Regions from separate parts of the Methylomonas stagni genome, predicted to be linked through region 3. Evidence: riboswitches for the same ligand, from Rfam matches in the RefSeq annotation. Region 3 holds a riboswitch; each other region holds the start of a gene.

Region 1 (4,284 bases), 970 kb from region 3:
GTAACATTGCGGCCGCCGGCATCGACGTTCATTTGCACACTAACGAACTGTTGGTAAGTCACGGCGTTTGCATTCGCCAGCGGCGCTTGCGCGCCCAGCAGCAGCAAGCACGCGGCCGCGATCGGATCGAGACGGCCGCCGGTCATCGTTTGACTCCACGCCGGCGGATGCCGGTCAAGCCAATCAATCCCGTGCCGAACAACCAAAACGCCGCCGGCACCGGCACGGCGGCCACTTGACCGCAACCGGCGAAACTGCCGACACCCAAACAAAAGTCACCGACATCGGCTTGGCGGGTACCGCCTAAAAAATCGGCATTCTCCGGGCTCATCAACAAGTCGCCGCTCAATTGCCAGTTATTAGCGTCGGCGATTATCAGACTCAAATTCGCCAAATCGAACAACACCATGCTAAAGCTGATGTTGTTTTGCAGGTACCAGCCGCCCGGTGTGCCGGCCTGTCCCAAGTCGTCCCAAGCGGCTTGCCGGTTGGCGACGCTGTAACGCAAGCTGAAGTCGCCAGTCACCAGCGAACCGTTGTAGTTGCCGCGAAACAATTCCACGCCGGTCATGCCCAGGCTACCTGTTCCGGTCAGAGTTTCGCTATCGATGGCGAAATTGGGCGTCGTCGCTTTTACGTAGCGATTTTGGGCCTGACCACTCGGATTGGCGACACTGATGGGCGTGATGTCGTGAACCAGATTCACCGCCGGAATTTCGGTTCTGCTGGTATTGCCGAGATAGAAGTAGGAATCGCTGAACTGGGTGTAGTCGGATTGCGTCGTGTCGAAGTAAGCGACCAGAAACTCACCCGGCGCGCTGGAGCTGCCGCCCACCAGCACCGCCAAGGCCTCTCGGTCGTATTGGGTCGTAAACGTGCCGCCCAAGTTGGCGTGCAGCGCGGTTGCGTTGGCCAGCGCCGGCATGCCGGCGCTCAACGCGGCTATCGCCGCCGCGCTATACCAGCGCGCTACTGACTGCTCGATGCGCTTAAACATGGCTAGCCTCCGAACCGAATATGGTCATTCGGCGGCCCTTGCCACCCAGAACCGCCAAGCCAGTGCCGAACAACCAAATGGCACCGGGTAGCGGAACCGCGCTCACTTGACCGCATCCGGCAAAGCTGCCCGTGCCTAAACAAAAGTCGCCGACATCGGTCAGTGCGCTGCCCAGCAGCATGCCGGCATTTTCCGGCGACATCGCCAGCTCGCCGCTAAATTGCCAGTTATCGGCATCAATCCAGCTAGTACTTAGGTTTATGAAGTCGTAAATCGCCATCGTGAAATAAATATTGTTGTCCAGATACCAACCGCTGCCACCATGGTTTTGGCGAGCGGCATCGAAACGTACCGCGAAATCACCGTTGACCAAGCCGGCGCCGTTGGGTGGGTAGTTTGGCGCGAAGAAGCCTTGGACGCCCGCCAAACCGACTTGACCGGCGGTGCCGCCGGCCAGATTTTCGGTATCGATGTGAAAGTCGGCCGACGTGGCTTGTTGAAAGCGTTGCGCGGCTTGACCGGCAATATCGCCGCCGATCGCGGTAATCGCGAAGGTTTGGTTCAGCGCCGGAATTTCGGCGGTAGCGACTTGGCCGACCAGGGCGCCGCCACTAGTGGCGGGATCGGTCGGGTCGGCCGCCACCGCGTCCCAATATGTGCTGAGGTAATAGCCACCAGCGTAAGGTGCCAGCGCGACAGTGTCCAGATTCATCGTAAACGTGCCGGAGTTCGGCGCGTTTAGAACCAAGGCCATCGCATTCGGCGACAGCGCCAACGCGGCAACCAAGGGTAGCCCGAGGCGGATTCGGTAAAAAGGCAAAATAGGCATCGCGATTCCTGTAAAAAACGGTGAGCAAGCGCCGCGCCGGCACAATCTGTCGCGGCGCTCTGATCGAACCAGCAAAAAGGTTGGCTTAAACCGCAAGGTTCTTACGGCGCGTCGCACCGACCAAGCCAATCAGACCACTACCGAACAACCAGACGGCGGTCGGCACGGGTACCGCCGCCGGAAGGTTCATCGAGAGGCTGCCGACGACCGTATCGGTGGCGGAAATCCCCAGGAACGATCCCCAGGTCAGGCCGAACGGGCTGGGATACTTATTGCTGCCGCTTCCAAAAATCAGGTCACCGCTCAAAGTCAGTTCGCCGCCGGCGTTCACGGTTTCGCTGGCATTGGTCAGTTGCAAAAAGGTGGTGCCCGAGAAAAATTGGTCGTAAGTCACCAGATTCCACACGCCACCGATTTTTTGCAGACGAAAATCGTAAGGTGTTAATGAGCCGCTACTGGTGCCGGGTACCGACATGCGCATGCCGCCGCTGAGACCGATTTGGCCACTGGCGGTGTTACCGACCTCCATCGTGGTCGCTTGTAGCGTGCGGTTGACGGCGGCGTAACTGACCGTCGTAAGATTGGTGTTAATCGCTAGCGTCATGTCGATGGCCGATGCAATGCCGCCGACGGTATCGGCGGTAATGGCGATCTGGTTGTAGCTGGCATCAAAGAAGCTATCGATCCGCCAACCACCGGTGACGGCGGCTAACGCCGCGTTGTCGATTGAAATGCCGACGCTGCCGGTAACGAGCGCGGCTTCAGCGCTGGCAGGCGCGAGAAATCCGCCCAACATCGCGATGGAAAGAGCACCGGCGGTGGCTAGTTGCAATCGGTAACTGTGTTTTTGTGTCATGGCATGTCCTTAAAGGGTCGAAATAATGAAAATGTCTGGCCGCAAGGCGCACGTTTCCCGTAACGCCGGACCGAGTTTTCGGTCCGGCGCTGGAAGCGAACATGGCAGTACGGGCAACCCGGCGGTCTTTTGGTCCAAAGATCCGTGGTTTTCCGGCTCCGTCTCGCGGCGGATGTGGCGTTTTTGCCGCCGGTCCCGGCGGCTTCACTCTAGTTCCTTAAGTGATCCGTCCTTTAGCTCCGTGTGTTCAGGCGACCTAATAGCGGTACGCGATGTTGAAATACAGTTCGGTATCCGCGCCGGGTGCGACCCGGCCGTCGAAATAATCGAAAGGTCGATAATAATGTTCGCCGCTAAGGTTTTTGACGGTGGCCGCCAATTTCCATGCCGACGTTTCGTACCCCAGACTGGCGTCCACACAGTGGTAGCCGGAGGTCTTGAAGCGGTTGTCCTTGGATAAATAGGCGCCCGCGCTTAAATTCACGCCAACCCCGATTCGCCAACCGGGCAGTAAGGAGGCCGGCAGTTGGTAATTCAACCACAGCCGCCCGGCCTGGTCGGGCACCTGAGGCAAACGGTTACCGGCCGGAACGCCGGCTTTATCGTCCTGGTAGCGCGCCAACGTGTACGCATAATTGCCAAGCAAATCCAGCCCTTCCGATAACCGCCAATTCAAGTCCGCTTCCACGCCCTCGGCGCGTTGACCGCCGGAGGCGGTCGAGCGTAGCAAGGTGTCGTTCCCATCGGTTACCGCTACCCGTTCGCGGTCGATTCGGAATACGGCAAATTGACCGCGCCAGATACCGTCGATATCGAATTTCAAACCGGTCTCGACGTGGCGCGCCAATTCCGGCAACGGCGTATCGGCAAACTCGACGAAGGGCTGGCCGCGCATACCTTCGCTGTAACCGGCAAACCAGGTCCAGGCTGAACCGATGTCGACGGCGACGCCCAACCGGGGCAACCATTTCTCGGTGTCGGTGCTGTTCGAGCGGCCGCTCGCGGTGTTTCGAAAATCGATGGCCACCTTCCCTCTACGCAAGCCGGCCAGCAAATGTAGCCGATTGTAAAAACTGCCCTGCCATTGCAGATAGCCGCCGTAGGTCAGATTACCGATAAACTGGTTTGGCTGCGCCGGTTCGGGGACGGCATACCTTAACCCGAAGTTGGGTTGGGCAAGATCCACCAAACCGGTATTCGCCAAATCGGCGCCGACGAAGCCAATATCGTCGAGTTCGCCGCGGTCGGCACCGATGACCAACGTGTGCTCGCTGTTTTCCGAGGCGAACTTTCCGGTCAGATAGCCGAGCACGCTGAACTCGCGTTGGCCTTGATACAACTCGGCGTTAACCAGCCCCCATGCCGACGCTCCCAATGCGCTCAGCGGCCGATCGGCTATAAAGCCATCGTCGCCGAATAGCGTTTGCACCCGCTGATCGAAACTGGCTCGAGACACCCGGCTTTTCAGCGTGATCGTCCAGTGCTTATCCCAACGATGCTCGAACTCGCCCCAAATCGCTTGGCTGTCCGAACGGCTTTGGGGCGCATCGGCCGGGCCGATAAAGCTGTCCGGTGGGAGCCGAAACCGGCCGGCTAAGGTGC
Region 2 (4,284 bases), 2.1 Mb from region 3:
TCGCCGGGCAGTTTGGTGGCGGTGACGATCGCCGATATTGCCCAAAGCGTGTTTATTTATCTGGGGATTCCGTTTATCGGCGGCTTCGCGACGCGTTGGCTGTTGGTCAGAGCCAATGGCAAGGACTGGTACCAGCAGCGCTTCGTACCCAAAATCAGCCCGCTGACGCTGATCGCGTTACTGTTTACGATCGTGACGATGTTCTCGTTGAAGGGCGAATTGATCGTGCAATTGCCGCTGGACGTGTTGCGTATCGCGTTACCGCTGCTGATTTATTTCGTCGCGATGTTTCTGGTCAGTTTCGCGATGGGCAAACTGATCGGCGCCGACTACGGCCAAACCACGACATTGGCCTTTACCGCCGCCAGCAACAACTTCGAATTGGCGATCGCGGTGGCGGTGGCGGTGTTCGGCATCGACAGCGGCGCAGCTTTCGCGGCGGTGATTGGGCCGCTGATCGAAGTGCCGGTCATGGTCGGCTTGGTGAACGTCGCGTTCGCGATTCAAAAGCGCTGGTTTGTTGGGCGCTAGTCCCGGCAGGCTTCGGCGTTCTCGCCAGCACCGGCTTTTTCGAACGATCGATCCCCCTGGAACCTCGGTTTCGGTCAATTTCTCGCAATTCGGCGTCAGCCGCCGCATGCCCTCTACATCCGGCCCTATTTCTCACTGGTGTTTCTCGGGCTGAGCTCGTCTAAGCCCGGACCGGCGTGCCCTTCGACAGGGCGAACGATATTACAAGAGCCGGGTTAATAGGTCCCGCTCCGGCGGGGAAGCACAAACACGCCATTCCCAATGCCACGGGCATCCTGACTTTGCAAGCTATAGTTTTCCCGTTTGGGAAACTCCGGTAGGCGGCGTTTTAGCGGCGACCGAGTGTTTAGCCGCGAATCGCCGATAACTGCGGTTAGCGCGTTTGCAACGCCGGGCAAAGTCAGTCCATCAGTGCTTGGTCCCCGCGACAGCGTCTAACGATTAGCACAGTTGCCCTCTCGCCGATATTCGTTTCCGGCCAATGTTAAGTCCTCCAATCGTTGGGCGGGCGGCCGATGCCGCACGCCAAATTCGACAGTCCATGTCGGATGCGCCCAATTTAGCCTGTTAGGTACGCGGTCCGTGGCGGCAACGATTCGCCCTTGAAAAACAACGTGCTGCGGCATTCGGCGATGTTTCGGCGTATCACGCATGTAATACATTTCACGATTCTTTAACAGAGCTGTAACGGAAACTTATTGATTTGTTTGGAATAATTCGCCGCAACTGAGATGGCAGGGAGCCGCGGATCTTGGTTGATGCGGAATTACAGGGAACAGGGAAGACCAGCGAAGGGAGCGGCAAGAGGAAGAAGGTAGGGAGTAGGTTGCAATACGGACACATGGTAGCGGGGATAGCGACACCACTCGAGGTGTTAGAAGTTTAGTGAGCAGGTAAGCGTGTAAAAGCCAAACTCGCCGCGAGGCGGGGACGGAAAGTTTCAGGTCTTGGCTTGGGTCGGTCGCCGGGGATGGCGGCGGGCGGTAGGAAGCCGACAAGCCAAGACGGCTGGGCTGTCACCTTATGTATTTTTTAAATCTTAAACATAAGGAAACCATTATGAAATCTTTAAACAAAGCCTTGTTGGCGGCGGCGATGTTTGCTGCCACCGGCGCGGCGAATGCGTCTATCAACAACACTAGCGCGGCTACGGTCGAAGCGTATTTGTCGGTATACGACAAAAGCCAAACCTTGACGTTCACGCTGGATTTGGGCGTGTTGATGAGCGATCTGATCGCCAACGTCGCCAACGACAGTTATACGCTGAGCTACAACCTGGCCGACAACGATATGTGGAACACTTTTGCCAGCGGTATGGACGCTTCGCAAACCAAGTTCGCGGTTGCCGTCGGTTACGGTTCCAAGCAGATGATTACCGGTATGGTCGAGATCCCCAAATTCACGAATTTGACTGTGTCGGCAAACACCGGAACGGCAATTAAAAATCACGCGAATGAAATTAACGGTGGACAAGTTGCGGATAACCCCGGTGCTACCGCAGCCGACTATGCGGCCAATCTGAGTTCGTTGGTGTACGACTCCGATACCCCGAAAACCGGGCAGCACAACCAATTCAACACCATCTTCACCGCAGTCAGCTTGGCTCAAGCCAATATAGCCTACGGCACCTCCGGCGATTTCTGGTACTACAACGGCATTCAGCCTCACACTCTGGCCGCCGGTAAATGGACCCTGGCCGGCGATCTGCTGACCTACGCTCCGGTCCAAGCCAATGTGCCGCTGCCGGCCGCGGTTTGGATGTTCGGCGCCGGCCTGATGGGCATGTTGCGCGCGACCCGCCGTAAATACGCCGCCGCGTAAGCGGTATTCGGAGCGGCGTTGGCGCCGCTCCGGTTTTCACGATTGATAACTCGAGGAACTACCCATGAAAAACTTAGTATTAGGCACCGCGATCAGTGCCTTGCTGGCCGCATCAGGTGTGCAAGCCGCCACCATCAATGATCCGATTCCGGTCGACGGCAATAACCTGCCGATCATCGACGCCAGCCAAACCAACGTGTTGTATCTGTCCGGCGCCTCCGCGGCGGTCAACTTTATCGAAAAGCTGATCACCGATTCATCGGTACCGGCCGCCGATAAAGTCTGCGACACCACTAAAAAAGTTTGGAAATACAAAGACAGCCTGACCGGTTCCGACCAAAACGCTTATTTGTGCACCCGCGCTACTACCAACAGCAATGTACCGACCAACAAGCCTTACATCTTGGTCTACAAACGCAGCGCCGGCGGTTCCGCGTTCGGCGTTAGCCCTATCATCGCCGAAGCCAACGGCGATACCGCCAATGCTACGATCGAGTTTTTGAAAATCAGCTCGGCTTGCACCTCCAACACCTTGCCGGTCGCCGGTTCGACGCTGGGCTTGATCACCTGCCCTTACGACTTGGCCGATGCTAGCAAATACAGCACCCACATCTCCGACTTCGGCATTTCCGACGTCGATCCGGGGCAATTTACCGGAAACAACGCCCCAACCGGCTATCTGAATGTGACTTCCGACGATGTCGCTAAATTGACCGTGAAAAGCGCTTCGGCGGTGACCTTCGGCGTGCCGGTCACCAAAAAACTGTATTTTGCATTGCAAGCCGCTCAAATCGCCAACGGTTCCTTGGCGGGCTGCGCGGTCGGTGCCGAAACCGAGGCCTGCATGCCTAGCCTGAGTTCGGCGCAAATCGCATCGATTCATGCCGGCAGCTGGGCGGACTGGAATCAATTGAAAGTGACCGGTTCCACCGGTTTGTACGATTGGGTCCAAGCTAATGCCGCAGCTTATTTGCCGGGTTCTTCGTTGTTGCACACCTGCCGCCGCGAAAACGGTTCCGGTACCCAGGCCCAATCCAACATTAAATTCCTGCACGATCCTTGCACCGAAGCGGCAGTCGCTACTTCACCGGCCGCAGACGCAGTGTCCTTGGGTTTCAGTGAAGGCGACGGCTATCCGATGATCCACGAGAACAACACCTCGGGTTCGGTCGGCAACTGCTTGGACGAGCTGAACGACGGCAGCAACGCCGCCAACGGTTTCAATAACACCTACGGTGTGCGCTGGGCGGTCGGTATCCAGTCTCTGGAGAAAAAGACCGCCGTATCCAGCAACTTCCGTTTTGTTAAAGTCGATGGCGTGGCGCCGACCCTGGCTAACGTGGTCAACGGCAAATACAAGGACTGGGCGGAAAACACTTTCCAATATTGGACCGACCACTTTTCCGACGCCAACCTGAAAAAACTGACCAACGCGATCATTACTTCAGCCGGCGCGCCGGAAGTGATGGCGGCGCTGAATGCCGGTTTCACCCACACCTTTACCGCTACTCCAGGTGCATTCTTGGCCGTACCGACCAGCTTTGCTCCCGAAGCCAACGGTGCGTTTAACGCCAGCCGTCCGGTCAATCCATACAGTCATGCGACAGCAGCCGCATCGACTAATGCCTGCCGCGCACCAACCATTTACAACAACGGCGATGCCAAACTGTAATGGTTGATTAGGGGCAATCCCGAACCAGGTCAGGGACGACCGCCTTAAAAAGTGACCGGGGCAGTCGCGGCAACGCGGCTGACCCGGCCGCTTTTTCGGTTTTAACGCGATTGCCATTTTCGGGGCGACGCGGTCGATTCGTAGCAGGCCGGTTGCCGGTGCGAATGCCCGCCGCGCGTCACCGGTTTGTCATAAAAGCTTAACCTGGGCTACCTAAAATGGCGGCTCGCAGGCCTTCATAACGAAGGCCGTTTAGGTTT
Region 3 (4,284 bases):
TATGGTTGGTACAACGGTACGACGGCGCTGCTCGGCGATAGTCACAAAGTCGACTTTTTTAACTTCCGCCTGGATCAGGAATCGAAGGTGACGATTTCCTGGACTGTCGATGATGGTACCGGTAACTACATCGATTCGGCCTTTACCTTATATAACGGTGTACTGAACTACCAAGCGCACGACGATGCCAATGAGAAGTTGAATCCGAAGACCGGTTTGGCAAATAGCACCAAGGTTCAGGACGCTCTCGACTCGGCGAATGCGCCGGTCGATGCTCAGGGTATCGCTTCTTCATTTCGCGATACCAGTTTCGCGACGATGGGGGCTACCAACTATGTCGGTCAATTCAATGCCTTGGCGAACTGGGGGCAAGCTAATGTCTCGGGCGACTGGGGTAATATCGAGTTTCGACAAGCCGTGAACGACAATAACCCGGCTGGCGGTGCCGGTACTTCCGCCAGCGAGACTATAGAGACTCTGACCTTAATTCTGGGTGCCGGCAATTACACAATTGGGGCTTCCGGCGCGGTGAATCCAGCCGATTTTAGTCTGTCAAATCTGCATGGTCATTTGGAGTTCTCGGCTGTTGCTACCGCAGCCGCCGTGCCGGTGCCGGGTGCTGTTTGGTTGTTCGGTACTGTCTTGGCTGGATTCGTGGGTTTGAATCGCCGCAAAGTATTATTTGCCTAAATTTCCGACTCGGAAAGCTCGATATGTAACCGATGAATAAAAGACACAAGGATGTGTTATCGGTTGTGAACGGCCCGAAAGGGCCGTTTTTTTTGCCTATGAAAGCTGTTCTTGAGCGGGAGCTTGTCGAGGAAGGAAAGTTGTGCGATTTGCCGATATTATTATTGTAAATAACATAGTTTAATTATTTTACCTGTGTCTTCCCCAGGCTCTATGCGGGAAAAATGCATGGCATACGACTTGCATCCGTACAGGCTAGCTTAGCCGACGAAGTATAGAAAAGATTTTTGGATTGGCTATTGTGTTGTCGGACGATTGATGAAAGTTGGTTTTCATCGGCACGGACGTTGGATCTTTTTACTTGGGGGATTTATGTTGAATATGAATAGGTTTAATTGGGCGGCGCTAGCTGTCGTGTCGCTGTGCGGTTTGTCCGGACAGGCGCAGGCGCATGTCGATTACGCGGATTTAAGCGATCCGATTTCGTCGCCGGGTGGCATCAATGGTGGAACGTTTACCAATTTCGGTTGGCATAACGGTACCGAGGCGGTGTTGGGCGATAGTCATTCGTTGGCCGGCGGGACATTTTTTAAATTTCATCTGGACCAATCTTCGTTAGTGACCATCACTTTTAGCGATATCAGTGGAACAGATGCGTTGAATCCGGCATTCAGTTTGTATTCGGGGCTTTTCGCGGCTGAAGCGCACGACGATACGACGGTAGACCCGTTGAACCCTAAAGTATTGGTTTCCACACCAACGCCGCATGTCGTCAAGTTGGCTTCGCCGGTGGATAACGGGGTGTTGTCGCCGTTTCGCGATACCGAGCACGTCGAATATCGCGGCCAGTTCGATGCGCTGGATTCCTGGAGCATGGCCAATAACAGCGGCGAATGGGCGGTGATTCAATATCTGACTCACGTGGGTCCTGCGGGAGGCAATTCGGTGTCGCTGGTGAATTATCTGTTGGGCGCCGGCGATTATACGATCGCGGCCGGCGGCGGAACGGTTTATGACGCTGCAACCGCGCTGGAGGGTTTGGACGGCCAGATTTCCTTAAGCGTGACGGCGGTGCCTTTGCCGGCGGCAGTATGGTTGTTCGCTCCGGTCTTGGCGGGTTTGACGGCAACGGCAAGGAAACGCAATAGCGCCAAAGGTTGACTTTCGTTTTGGGAAATGAGGAGAAAACAGGACGTTTTGCCAGGGATGGTTCGCCACATTCGCCGCGAGGCGAAGCCGGAAAGCCACGGGTCCTCTTAGGGGGAAGGGACGGCCGGGTTGCAATCGATGTAAGGGACGGATTTGGGGTTCACTGCGAATTCAAGGTCTGTCAGAGGGATAATAATTATTACGGTAAAAATAACTATGAAAAAAATGACTTTAAAAGCTTCGGTTTTAACGTTAGTTGGCGGTATGGCATTAATGTCCGGTCAAGCGATGGCGCACGTGGGTTACGGTTCCGCTTTGTACTGGGGCGCGGGCACTTACGATCCGTTGACAGGTAACACCCAAGGCGCGACAAGTACCTATGGCGCTGCGGCAAACTTTACACCCACCGTATCCAGCAACGGCGGTTATCTGGCCGGTTTGAACCCGGATTCCTTGGGTAATACTCACGACATCCGCTTCCGTTATTTCATTCTGGAAAAAGACGCGAATGTTAGCTTCACCATTACCGGTACAACCAATGCCAATGGTGCAAGCACCTTGAACCCAGGCTTCTCGTTGTACAACGGCGTGGTTCCAGCTTCCTCGCACGACGGCGTGGGCGATGTCGCTTCAACCGCGGCTGATCCCGATACCGCCGCCTATTTGGCGGGAGCGCCTGATTTTGCTTCTTGGTCGCCGTTCGCGGGTGTCAATGACGTTCGCGGTGGCGCGGCGGCCGGCACAGCCGCTAACCCTACCGGTTTGTGGGGCGTGTTCGATACCAACGGCAGTATTACCACAGGCAACAATGGCACTGCCGGCGCGACCGATACCCATGGCCCGAACTATTTGGGTAATTTAGATACTGCTAAGATCGCAACGATTACCTATACCGGCAAATCGGGTGCGGACGCCGCGGCGGGTTCCAGCTTCACCAACTCATCAGGCGGAACTACTGGCGTTTTAGCGGCCGACGGTACGGTGGATAACAGCGTGTCTTGGAATGGCTTTTTGCACGCCGGCGTCTATACCCTGGCAATCGGCGGCGCCAATGTCGCGGATTACACCCAGTTGTTCAACGACATCGTCAACGGCGGCGCCACCGCCGGTAGCCAGTACGCGGCAGCCTACACAGCCGACCGTTTGGCCCGCGGTTTGACTATCAGCAACTTCAGCGTAACCACCGTTCCGGTTCCTGGTGCGGTTTGGTTGTTCGGTAGCGCATTGATGGGTTTCCTGGGCATGAAACGCCGCGCGCGTAGCGCTTAATTCAAGGAAGGTTATCGGCTTGCTTCGATAACGCATTGGCGGGATGCCAACCATTCGCGAGCGCTCGCCCCAGGGATTGGGGCAAGCGCTCGTTTTTGTTTTGATGCCATCGGGCCGGTTTGTGACGCTTAAGGATGCCGCTTTAAATGATATTCGATGGCCGAGGCGTTTTTCTTTAGTCGCCGGCATACTGTCGATTCGATGCCGGCAACGGACGATTTGGTTTTTCGCGCTTATAATGCCCGGCCCGATTACCGATCGAGTACTTGTTAGGACGTTCGCGGCGATCAATAGGTTTTTACTTCTTACTCAAAGTTTGGTCAGTCATGTCTGAAAACGGTTTAACCGATTCTAAAGCGCGGAGCGGCGCATTGAGCACCGCCGCGTTGTTTGCCCTGGTGACGCTTAGCGGCGGCGCGGTGATGATATTGGAACTGCTGGGTACGCGCATTATCGCGCCGTTTTATGGGGTCAGTTTATACGTTTGGACCGCACTGATTTCGGTGACGATGATCGCGTTGGCGATCGGGTATTACCTGGGCGGCTATTTGTCCGATCATTATCCGGCCTTGCGGCTGGCGCATATTTTGGCGCTGGCTTCGGTAACAACGGCGCTGATTCCGTTTCTCGGCGGTCCGGTAATGACGTGGACTAATCCGCTGGGAATACGCGGCGGCGCGTTTGTCAGTGCGTTGTTATTGTTTACGCTGCCGCTGACTTCGTTGGCGATGGTCGGGCCTTACGTTATCAAAATGGCCACTCGCGACTTGCGGGGTGTAGGCCGGGCAGTCGGTTCGGTGTATGCGGTCAGCACCGTCGGCAGCGTGATCGGCACTCTGTTGCTGGCTTTCTATTTATTGCCGGAATTCGGTACCCGCGCGATCGTGTTCAGCTTGAGTCTGGCGTTATTAGTGGTGGTGATCGGTTTACTGGTTTTCGACAGGCCGGCGCCGTCAACGGGTGGGGCGACGTTTTCGGTGGTATTGGTGGCCGCGCTGACTTGTACGTTGGCGGCGAACGGCTATGCCAAGACCGTCAAATCGGTCGGCGGATTTAAAGTGTTGCACGAACAGGAAAGCATCTACGGCTGGGTTAGAGTCGTCGACGACGAGCGCAAGGGCTTTCGCTTGCTGTTGTCCGATTCTTCGGTGCTGAGTGCGGTCGAAAAAGCCCAAG

The links. Region 3 has a riboswitch for cyclic di-GMP ahead of ACP4CD_RS00485 (hypothetical protein). Riboswitches for the same ligand answer to the same signal wherever they lie in the genome.
Region 1: another riboswitch for cyclic di-GMP. It lies ahead of ACP4CD_RS05085 (hypothetical protein); the one in region 3 lies ahead of ACP4CD_RS00485 (hypothetical protein).
Region 2: another riboswitch for cyclic di-GMP. It lies ahead of ACP4CD_RS09955 (VPLPA-CTERM sorting domain-containing protein); the one in region 3 lies ahead of ACP4CD_RS00485 (hypothetical protein).

What each region holds. Positions count from the first base shown of each region.
Region 1 is NZ_CP189557.1:1,069,683-1,073,966, reverse strand. It holds gene ACP4CD_RS05100 (hypothetical protein) at 1-146, opposite strand, end outside; gene ACP4CD_RS05095 (VPLPA-CTERM sorting domain-containing protein) at 143-997, opposite strand; gene ACP4CD_RS05090 (hypothetical protein) at 990-1,826, opposite strand; gene ACP4CD_RS05085 (hypothetical protein) at 1,912-2,682, opposite strand; cyclic di-GMP riboswitch class I at 2,792-2,871, opposite strand; gene ACP4CD_RS05080 (TonB-dependent siderophore receptor) at 2,939-4,284, opposite strand, start outside.
Region 2 is NZ_CP189557.1:2,158,608-2,162,891, reverse strand. It holds gene arsB (ACR3 family arsenite efflux transporter) at 1-531, shown strand, start outside; cyclic di-GMP riboswitch class I at 1,429-1,552, shown strand; gene ACP4CD_RS09955 (VPLPA-CTERM sorting domain-containing protein) at 1,591-2,352, shown strand; gene ACP4CD_RS09950 (hypothetical protein) at 2,417-4,024, shown strand.
Region 3 is NZ_CP189557.1:101,398-105,681, forward strand. It holds gene ACP4CD_RS00475 (PEP-CTERM sorting domain-containing protein) at 1-690, shown strand, start outside; gene ACP4CD_RS00480 (VPLPA-CTERM sorting domain-containing protein) at 1,072-1,851, shown strand; cyclic di-GMP riboswitch class I at 1,894-1,976, shown strand; gene ACP4CD_RS00485 (hypothetical protein) at 2,104-3,108, shown strand; gene ACP4CD_RS00490 (fused MFS/spermidine synthase) at 3,435-4,284, shown strand, end outside.